3 regions of the Alcanivorax borkumensis SK2 genome follow, and region 2 is predicted to be linked to each of the others. Evidence: predicted binding sites of a transcription regulator. Region 2 holds the regulator's gene; each other region holds the start of a gene.
What was found. Region 2 encodes sigma-54, which starts transcription at its own class of promoters, with help from an activator protein. Its sites were predicted from a motif close to TGGCACNNNNNTTGCTNT; they were not measured.

Region 1: glnA (glutamate--ammonia ligase) is a predicted target of sigma-54. The motif match lies at 1,901-1,918, and genes of this name have one in related genera.
Region 3: ABO_RS09720 (putative urea ABC transporter substrate-binding protein) is a predicted target of sigma-54. The motif match lies at 1,359-1,376, and genes of this name have one in related genera.

What each region holds. Positions count from the first base shown of each region.
Region 1 covers NC_008260.1:2,581,743-2,585,016, reverse strand. Annotated here, with positions in the region: gene ABO_RS11625 (sulfatase-like hydrolase/transferase) at 1-358, shown strand, start outside; gene ABO_RS11620 (tRNA (5-methylaminomethyl-2-thiouridylate)-methyltransferase) at 461-1,546, shown strand; gene ABO_RS11615 (sulfurtransferase TusA family protein) at 1,553-1,804, shown strand; gene glnA (glutamate--ammonia ligase) at 2,034-3,274, shown strand, end outside.
Region 2 covers NC_008260.1:609,722-612,995, reverse strand. Annotated here, with positions in the region: gene lptB (LPS export ABC transporter ATP-binding protein) at 1-539, shown strand, start outside; gene ABO_RS02865 (RNA polymerase factor sigma-54) at 677-2,140, shown strand; gene hpf (ribosome hibernation-promoting factor, HPF/YfiA family) at 2,251-2,550, shown strand; gene ptsN (PTS IIA-like nitrogen regulatory protein PtsN) at 2,566-3,039, shown strand; gene rapZ (RNase adapter RapZ) at 3,146-3,274, shown strand, end outside.
Region 3 covers NC_008260.1:2,159,505-2,162,778, forward strand. Annotated here, with positions in the region: gene ABO_RS09710 (hypothetical protein) at 66-392, shown strand; gene ABO_RS09715 (dienelactone hydrolase family protein) at 422-1,198, shown strand; guanidine-I (ykkC/yxkD leader) riboswitch at 1,435-1,574, shown strand; gene ABO_RS09720 (putative urea ABC transporter substrate-binding protein) at 1,631-2,695, shown strand; gene ABO_RS09725 (ABC transporter permease) at 2,787-3,274, shown strand, end outside.

The DNA.
Region 1 (3,274 bases), 1.1 Mb from region 2:
GCTGGCGTTTCCGGGCAATGTGCCGGGGGTGGTGACGCGGCCCACCAGCCACCTGGATGTGGTGCCTACCTTGTTGCCCATGCTGGGGGTGCAGAACCCCGCCAGCGATTATAGCGTGGGGCACTCTCTGCTGGGGCCGCAAGGTGATGCCTACCGGCTGGTGGCCAGTTGGGATGCGCTGGCGTATGTGGGGCCGGACTACAAAGTAGCCATGCCTTTGGGGGCGGGCGGGTTGTTAGAAATGCGCATAAGCGATGCGCACGATGGTCCGGTGAGCGAGCCCGACACTGTGTTGGCGCAGCTCAGCGAGGCGTTGGCTGATGTGTTGCGGGACCTCTCTGCTTTTTTTCGTAAGTAGCGGGTTGAGGCGGGGCGATTGGGAGGATGCGCCTTAGGCCGACCATTGCTATACTGCGCCGCCCAAATTTTGAGCTGTCCCCACAGCAACGCAGGTTTTTCGATGACAGAGGCAAGCCAACCAATCAAGCGTCGCGCCATTGCACTGGTGTCCGGTGGACTGGACTCCATGCTGGCAGTGAAAGTCATGCAGGACCAGGGCATCGAGGTAGAGGGCGTGAATTTCTACACTGGTTTCTGTGTGGAGGGGCATACCCATGCTATTCGCAAGAAAGACAAGGATAAGGAAAAGCGTAATAACGCCTTGTGGGTTGCGGAGCAGCTGGGCATTAAAATGCATATCATTGATATCTCCGAGGAGTACAAGGATGTGGTGCTCAACCCCAAGCATGGTTACGGCGCAAACCTGAATCCCTGTCTCGACTGTAAGATTTTCATGGTTAATCAGGCCACTCTGATGATTAACAAGGCCCGGGAGTTGGCCGGTGATCGGGGCTTTGATTTTATCGTTACTGGTGAAGTGATTGGTCAGCGCCCGAAGAGTCAGCGCAAGGAAACGATGCCGATCATTAGCCAGGAGTCCGGTGCTGACGACCGTCTTTTACGCCCTCTGTGCGCAAAAAACTTGCCCCCTACGCTGCCTGAGCGCGAAGGTTGGGTAAACCGGGAGCAGTTGCACGATTTTTCCGGCCGTAACCGGAAACCGCAAATGGCGCTGGCCGCCAAGTTTGGGTTGGACGATTTTGCTCAGCCTGCCGGTGGCTGTTGCTTCCTCACCGATGAGTCTTATTCCAACAAGCTGGCGGACCTGTGGAAGGCTCGCAATGAGCGTCGATACGAACTGGATGACATCATGCTGCTGAAGGTTGGGCGTCATCTGCGTCCGCAGCCGCATTACAAACTGATTATCAGCCGTGAAGAAGGTGAAAACCGTTTTCTGGAAGGTTATCGTTACCAGTTCACCAGTATTACCACGGTGAGTTGCCCGGGCCCGCTGGCGCTGGTGGACGGTGAGTTTGGTAGCGAGGCAGAGCTGGAGCAGGCGGCGGCCATTGTGGCACGTTACTCCAAGGGGCGTGTTGAAGACGCGGTGACTCTGGAAGTGCGCAGCCCGGACGGTGTTGCACGCGAGATTACCGTGGCGCCGGCGCAAGCGGAAGCGGTGCTGCCAAGCTGGAATGTGGGCTGAACGACGATGACCGATACCCTTCACGAATTGGATGTGCGCAGGCTGCTGTGCCCCATGCCGGTGATAAAAACTCAAAATAAAGTAAGAACTCTGGCGACAGGTGATACCCTGAAAGTCGTTTGCACCGACCCTGGAGCATTAAGCGATATCCCCGCCTGGTGTCGGATTAATGGCCATGAGGTGCTGGAAATGGCGGAGCAAGGCAACGAAGTTTTTGTGGTGTTGCGCGTCGGGCAAGATAATGGTGCACTATTTTAGTGCCCTATATGCGTTTGGTGCACTGCATCTGTGCACCAAAATGAGTCGCCTGTTCTTGTTTCTTCGAATCAAGTAGAGAATGCGCTAAAAAAGGGCTGGCACGGTATTTGCCTCCCTATTGGCAAAGCTGGCCCAGTGGCCGAGAATACCGGTTCTTTGTGTTGCGCTTCCTCAGAGCGGCACGACGAGTCAGAGACAAACCCGCTGTTCCTTAGGAGGACGCACGATAATGTCTGTTAAGACCCTCAAACTGATCAAAGAAAACGATGTGAAATGGGTGGACCTGCGCTTCACCGATAGCTCTGGTAAGGAGCAGCACGTTACCCTTCCGGTTGGCGAAATCGACGAAGATTTCTTCCAGGACGGCAAAATGTTTGATGGCTCCTCCATCGCTGGTTGGAAGGGCATCAACGAATCGGACATGGTGATGATGCCGGACGACGAGTCCGCCGTGCTGGACCCGTTCACTGACGTTGCTACCCTGAACTTGCGCTGCGACATTCTTGAGCCGACCACCATGCAAGGTTACGAGCGCGACCCGCGTTCCGTTGCCCGTCGTGCTGAGGAATACCTGAAATCTACTGGTATCGCGGATACCGCTCTGTTCGGCCCTGAGCCGGAGTTTTTCGTATTTGACTCCGTGCAGTGGAAGTCCGACATGCAGGGTTCCATGTATAACATCCACTCTGAAGAAGCTGCGTGGGTTTCCCATGAAGACTTTGAGGGCGGCAACATTGGTCACCGTCCTGGTGTGAAAGGCGGTTACTTTCCGGTTCCTCCGGTAGACAGCCTGCACGATCTGCGTGGCGCCATGTGTTCTGCCATGGAGTCCATGGGGCTGAAAATTGAAGTGCATCACCACGAAGTGGGCACGGCTGGTCAGTGTGAGATCGGTGTTGGCGCCAACACCCTGACCGCCAAAGCGGACGAAGTACAGATTCTTAAGTACTGCGTACACAATGTGGCTCACGCTTACGGCAAGACAGCTACTTTCATGCCTAAGCCGCTGATCGGTGATAACGGCTCTGGTATGCACGTGCACGTATCCCTGGGTAAAGACGGCAAAAACCTGTTCGCCGGTGACGGCTATGCTGGTCTGTCTGATGAAGCGTTGTATTTCATTGGCGGTATCATTAAGCATGCCCGTGCGCTGAACGCATTCACCAATGCGTCCACTAACGCTTACAAGCGTCTGGTGCCCGGTTTTGAAGCGCCGGTAATGTTGGCCTACTCTGCCCGTAACCGTTCTGCATCTATCCGCATCCCGTTTGTGAACAGTGCTAAGGCCCGTCGTGTGGAAGCGCGCTTCCCTGACCCGTCTGCCAACCCGTACCTGTGCTTTGCTTCCCTGCTGATGGCTGGCTTGGACGGCATCAAGAACAAGATGCACCCTGGCGATGCCATGGACAAAGATTTGTATGATTTGCCGGCTGAAGAAGCAAAAGACATTCCTACCGTGGCTCACACTTT
Region 2 (3,274 bases):
ACGACACGGACATTACCCACCTGCCTATGCACGGTCGCGCCCAGCGGGGGATTGGCTACCTGCCTCAAGAAGCCAGTATCTTTCGCCGTCTAACGGTGGAAGAGAACATCATGGCCATCCTAGAAACCCGCAAGGAGCTTAGCAAAGCAGAACGCCACGAGCGCATGGAAGGCCTGCTCAAGGAATTCCACATCGGGCACATCCGCGATTCGCTGGGGATGAGCCTGTCCGGCGGCGAGCGCCGCCGCGCGGAAATCGCCCGAGGCTTGGCCACAGACCCTGACTTCATTCTGCTGGACGAACCTTTTGCTGGCGTTGACCCCATCTCGGTTAACGACATCAAAGGCATCATTCGCCACCTCAAAGAACGCGGCATCGGCGTCTTAATCACCGACCACAATGTACGCGAGACCCTGGATATCTGTGACACCGCTTATATCGTCAGCGCTGGCCACATCATCGCCTCCGGTGACGCGGATATTATCCTTGCCAACCAACAAGTGCGAGACGTCTATCTGGGCGCCGATTTCAGACTATAAGGTCCGCCGCAAATCCTCTCTTCTATTGTGACTTGCGGTCATCCCTAGCACACAGTTTCACCTGGCACAAATATTGCTTAGCGTGTAGATAGACTGCTATCCTGGGTTTTTTGGGGACTAGCAGAATACTGAGCAGTATGAAGCCCACACTACAATTACAAATTGGCCAGCAGCTCACCATGACACCGCAGCTGCAGCAGGCCATTCGCCTCTTGCAGCTATCCACTTTAGACCTGCGCCAGGAAATCCAGCAAGCAGTAGAGAGCAACCCCCTGCTGGAATTGGCAGACGATTTCGGTGACGATGCCCTCCCCGAGCATGACGAAGAACGTCAGGATGAAGAGCTCGACACCGACCGTGATAACGCCCTAGAAGAACTGATACAAGACGAGCCCGAGGTGGAAACCGAATGGGATGACGTCTATTCCGGCCAGAGCACCAGCAACAGCGCCGCACTCCCCGACGATGCCGACGAATGGCAGCAACGACACGCCGTTTCCGGCAACTTACAGGACCACTTGCTCTGGCAGCTAAACCTCACCCCCATGAGCGATGTAGACCGGATAATCGCCATAACGATTATCGAGTCCCTGGACGACCGTGGTTACATCACTGCCCCCCTAAGCGATATCGTCGACATGGTGAATGCCCAGCCAGACCTACTCACCGAAGGAGACGAACTGGAGCACGATGAAGTGCTTGCCGTGCAGCACCGGTTGCAACAGTTCGACCCGGTGGGCGTCGCCAGCGTCAACCTAGCTGACTGCCTCGGCGTCCAGCTGCGCCAACTGCCAGCGGACACCCCATTGCGCGACGAAGCCTCTGCCCTACTGGAACATCTGAACCTACTAGAAAAGCACGATTACACCGCACTGCGCCGCACCCTTCAACTCTCTGAAGAGGTCCTTCTAGAGGCTTTATCCCTACTGCGCACCCTGGACCCAGCCCCCGGTGAGCAAATTGGCGAACCTCAAGTGGACTACGCCGTTCCTGACGTGATCGTCCGCCAACATCAAGGTCGCTGGCAGGTGAGCCTAAACGACGACGTCCTTCCGCGGGTCAACCTGCAACAGCAATACGCGAGCATTGCCCGTACCACCAGCGGTGAAGACGGGCAATATTTGCGCAATTGCGTTCAAGAAGCGAAATGGTTCATCAAGAGCCTGCAAAGCCGCCACGACACTTTGCTCAAGGTGGCCACCCGCATCGTGGACGTGCAACAAGGGTTCTTCGATTATGGCGATGAAGCCATGAAACCCCTGGTTTTGGCGGATATTGCCGATGCTGTTGAAATGCATGAGTCAACCATCAGCCGGGTCACCAATCAGAAATACATGATGACACCACGCGGCGTCTTTGAGCTGAAATATTTCTTTTCCAGTCATGTGGGAACCGACGGCGGCGGTGAGTGTTCCTCCACTGCTATTCGTGCCATTATTAAGAAACTGGTCGCTGCAGAGAATCCCCGCAAGCCACTCAGTGATAACAAGCTGGCGAGCTTGCTCAATGAGCAGGGAATCAATGTAGCGCGCCGGACCGTCGCCAAATACAGAGAAGCGATGAGAATACCGTCTTCTAGCGCCCGTAAACGTTTAGTGTAGAGCGCCAGAACGGACCCAGGAACGCGGGGAAAACCTTGCGAGGCCAGCCTGAAAGGCTGAATAAACAAGGTCTTTATCCCGGGTTTCTCAAACAGGTAAAGGAGCCAGCCATGCAAATTAATATCAGCGGTCATCACCTGGAAATTACCGATGCCTTGCGCACTTATGTGGGAGATAAATTTTCCCGCCTTGAGCGCCATTTCGACCAAATTACCAGCATCCAGGTGATTCTTTCCCCGGAACCCAAAAGCCACAAAGCCGAGTCCACAATTCATATTTCCGGGGCCGATGTCTTTGCCACCGCTGAGGCAGATGACATGTATGCTGCGATCGATAAACTGACGGACAAATTGGATCGTCAGATTCTTAAACACAAAGAAAAAGCCGTCAGCCACAAGCACGGTCACTAACCCAAAGCGACAATTATGCGAGTTCGCGAACTACTGACTCTGGCCCGCACCCATCACGGCGTGCAGGCCAGCAGCAAGAAACAACTGCTTGACCAGGTTGCACAGCTGGCAGCTGCCAGCTGTGGCAGCCTTAATGAGCAGGAAGTCTTCGACGCTCTGGTCGCCCGGGAAAAACTGGGCTCCACGGGCATTGGCGAAGGCATTGCCATTCCTCATTGTCGACTAGGACATTGCCAACAGGCTGTAGGCCTGTTGTTAAAACTAGAAACCCCCATTGATTTCGACGCCGTTGACGGTCAGCCTGTGGATTTGGTGTTTGTATTACTCGTCCCCCAGGACAACCCGGAACAACATCTCAAAACCCTCAGCCATCTGGCCTCCCTGTTCAACGACGAGACTTACCGTACAGAACTGCGACGCAGCATTGACAACCAGCAGCTCTACCAGGCGGCGATAGAATCTGAGGCAGAGTTACGATTGGCATCATGAAGCAACACAGCAGGCTCTCGCGCATTATGCCGCGCATCCAAAACACGTCCTCACCTATCGGTCTTGCGTTCCAATATACTGCGAGCCACCCGCGAGCGGTGCAACCATGAAACTCACCATTATCAGTGGGCGCTCCGGTTCAGGGAAAACCACCGCGCTGCAGGCACTGGAAGATCAAGGCTTTTACTGCGTCGACAACTTGCCAGTCGGCATGCTACCCACCCTGGCAAAACAA
Region 3 (3,274 bases), 1.5 Mb from region 2:
GCAATTATCATGGTGGCAGCCTCTATATGAGCCTGTTATTGTGATTGATCCACCCATCAGCCCCGATGAGCCCCGTGAAAGTTCGTAACAGTAAAGAACAACAGCGGCATCGCTTGGAACGCGATATGGAACGCTTTCTTTCTGAAGGCGGGGCCATTAATGAGGTACCGAACGGTGTGAGTGGCGCTGATGCTGTATCCGGCAAAGGGCACCAAACCGTGCTGTTTAATGGCCCCCGCCAGAATCAGCGCACAGATCTGAGTCAAGTGGCTGCCAACATAGACTCTCGCAAACATAAACCTCATCGCCAACAGCTCAATGCCCAGCCACGACGTAAACTCATTTACGACGACTTCGGCGAACCACTTCGTTGGGTCTGGCAAAATAAATAATTTCGCTGAAACTTAGCAAGGACAGGTCTATGAAACGGCTCATCTTACTCGCATCCCTTATCTTTGCCGGCCAAACCGGCTACACCGACATCATTGAAACCGAAGTTACCCTGCCTGACGGCCTAGGTAAGGGCGTCATGTACCTCAATGATCGCCAGAAAGACCCGGGCCCCGGAGTCATTGTAGTGCACGAATGGTGGGGCTTGGATGACTATGCCCGTAACCGCGCGCACATGTTGGCGGAAGCGGGTTACACCGCTTTTGCGGTAGATATGTACGGCACCGGCAAAGTTGCCAGCCATCCGAAAGATGCGAAAAGTTTTATGGAAACCGCATTATCAAACCCGGAAACCATGAATGCCCGCTTTCAGGCTGCTCGCACCCTGATGCTCAAACAGCAGCAAGTTGAGCCAGGGCGCCTGTTTGCCATCGGCTACTGTTTTGGTGGCGCAGTGGTGCTGGAACAGGCCCGCCGGGGTACTGATTTGGCCGGCGTAGCCAGCTTCCATGGCAGCCTGGGCACCGAGAACCCGGCAAAATCCGGCGAGCTGAAAGCACGGGTTCTAGTCGCTACAGGGCAGGCTGACCCCATGGTGCCCGCAAAACAAGTAAGTGGTTTTGTCAGCGAGATGACCGCTGCCGGAGCCGATTTCCAATTACTGAGTTTCCCGGAGGCCAAGCACGGCTTCACTAACCCCGGGGCCGATGCTGCCGGTGAGCGATTCGAAATGCCCCTGGCCTACAGCGCTCATGCGGATCAGGTGAGCTGGGAGGCACTGATCGACTTCCTGGAACAGCCGGAGTAACCCGCACCACCCGAGCGCAAAGACGCGCGCCATGCACCATGCCGGCACACTTCATCGCGCCGGCATGGTATCCCCAATTCTGCTCCCCTCCCCCTAATTTCCAATGCCAAGCCGTGCCTTGTGCGGCAGACACGGCCTTTTCGTCTTTCCTGATTCAGGTTGGCACTTCCTTTGCTTTATTACGGGTAGAGGAATCGAATGGCTTTGTTGCCATCAAGCACTCAACACAATCTGCACCAATAGAAAGCTAGGGTTCCGATCGGCTACGCCAGCAGCCGATGCCTGGTCCGAGAGCCTTCGACCTTCTTGGCGCCGATAGATTGGCAGCAGCATCTACCGGCAGGGGGTTACACGGCGGGACAAAAGCCCGGGAGGACACGATGACAGCAGTGTCATTGGATTCCTCTTCGTCCGTAGCCAAGGAGGTCCGACATGACCCGTTCCCTATGCAAAATAGCTGCAGCTGCAGCACTCGTTCTGTTTACCACGCTCACACCTGTTACTGCACTGGCCAAAGATTCTTTTAGCGTCTGCTGGTCTATCTACGTGGGCTGGATGCCATGGGACTATGGCGCCCAGCAAAAGATCGTCGACAAGTGGGCAGCCAAATACGACATCACCATCGATGTGGTTCAGATCAACGACTATGTGGAATCCATCAACCAGTACACTGCCGGTGCCTACGACGGCTGCGCCATGACCAACATGGATGCCCTGACCATTCCCGCCGCCGGGGGTGTGGACTCTACTGCCCTGATTGTGGGGGATTTTTCCAACGGTAACGATGGCGTGGTGCTCAAGGGCACTGACACGCTAGCCAACATCAAGGGCCAGGATGTAAATCTGGTAGAACTGTCCGTTTCTCACTACTTGTTGGCCCGCGCACTCGACACTGTCAACTTAAGCGAAAAGGACCTGACCGTGGTGAACACCTCCGACGCCGACATGGTGGCCGCCTTCACTACCAAGGGGGTCACTGCTGTGGCCACCTGGAATCCCCTACTCAGCGAAATCACCGCCATGCCGGACAGCCACAAGGTCTTCGACTCTTCAAAGATCCCGGGCGAAATCATCGACCTGATGGTGGTCAACACCGAGACCCTCAAAGCCAACCCGAACTTCGGTAAGGCACTCACCGGTGCGTGGTATGAAATCATGGCCACCATGTCCGCCGATGACGATGCCGGCAAGGCTGCCCGCACCTTCATGGCCAAAGCGTCCGGCACCGATCTAGCCGGATACGACGCTCAGCTGGCGTCAACCCGCATGTTCTACAAGGCCAGCGAAGCGGTGACGTTCGTCAACAGCCCCGAGCTGAAAGACACCATGCAGAAAGTGGCGGAGTTTTCATTCGATCACGGCCTGCTCGGGGAAGGCGCTCCGGACGCCGGCTTCGTCGGTATCGAAACCCCGGTTGGCGTATTCGGTAGCGAAAGCAATGTGCAGCTGCGCTTTATCGCCGATTACATGGCCATGGCCGCCGACGGGAAGCTGTAACACCTGAAGGCTCAGGTCGAGGCCGGACAGAGTTAGCTTTTTTCGGCGTCGACCATTGCACTAGCTCCGACACTTACCAGTGGGAACCCCCATGAAGAAACTGATCAACAGACAGCCCAGCAGGGCAGCAAGCTGGGCATTGGGGCTACTTCCCTTTGCACTGCTGATTGTCGTTTACATGTTGGCATCAGATGCACGTCTTGCCGACAATCCAAACGACAAACTCCTGCCTGCACTGGACAGTTTTGTTCAGGCCATTAATCGCATGGCATTCGAGCCCAGCAAACGCAGCGGTGAGTACCTGCTTCTCGCCGATACCCTGGCCAGCCTGCAACGTTTGGCTATCGGTGTAGCCATCAGCGCCCTGGTCGCCATTATCGTGGGCATTGGCAACGGCAGCATCCCCCTGATCCGCTCCACATTTTCACCGCTGGTCACAGGGTTGTCGCTGGTTCCCCCCATGGCCATGCTGCCGGTGCTGTTCATCATTTTCGGGCTGGGCGAACTGGCCAAGGTGATGCTCATTATCATCGGTATCACGCCCTTCATGATTCGTGACCTGCAACAGCGGGCGATGGA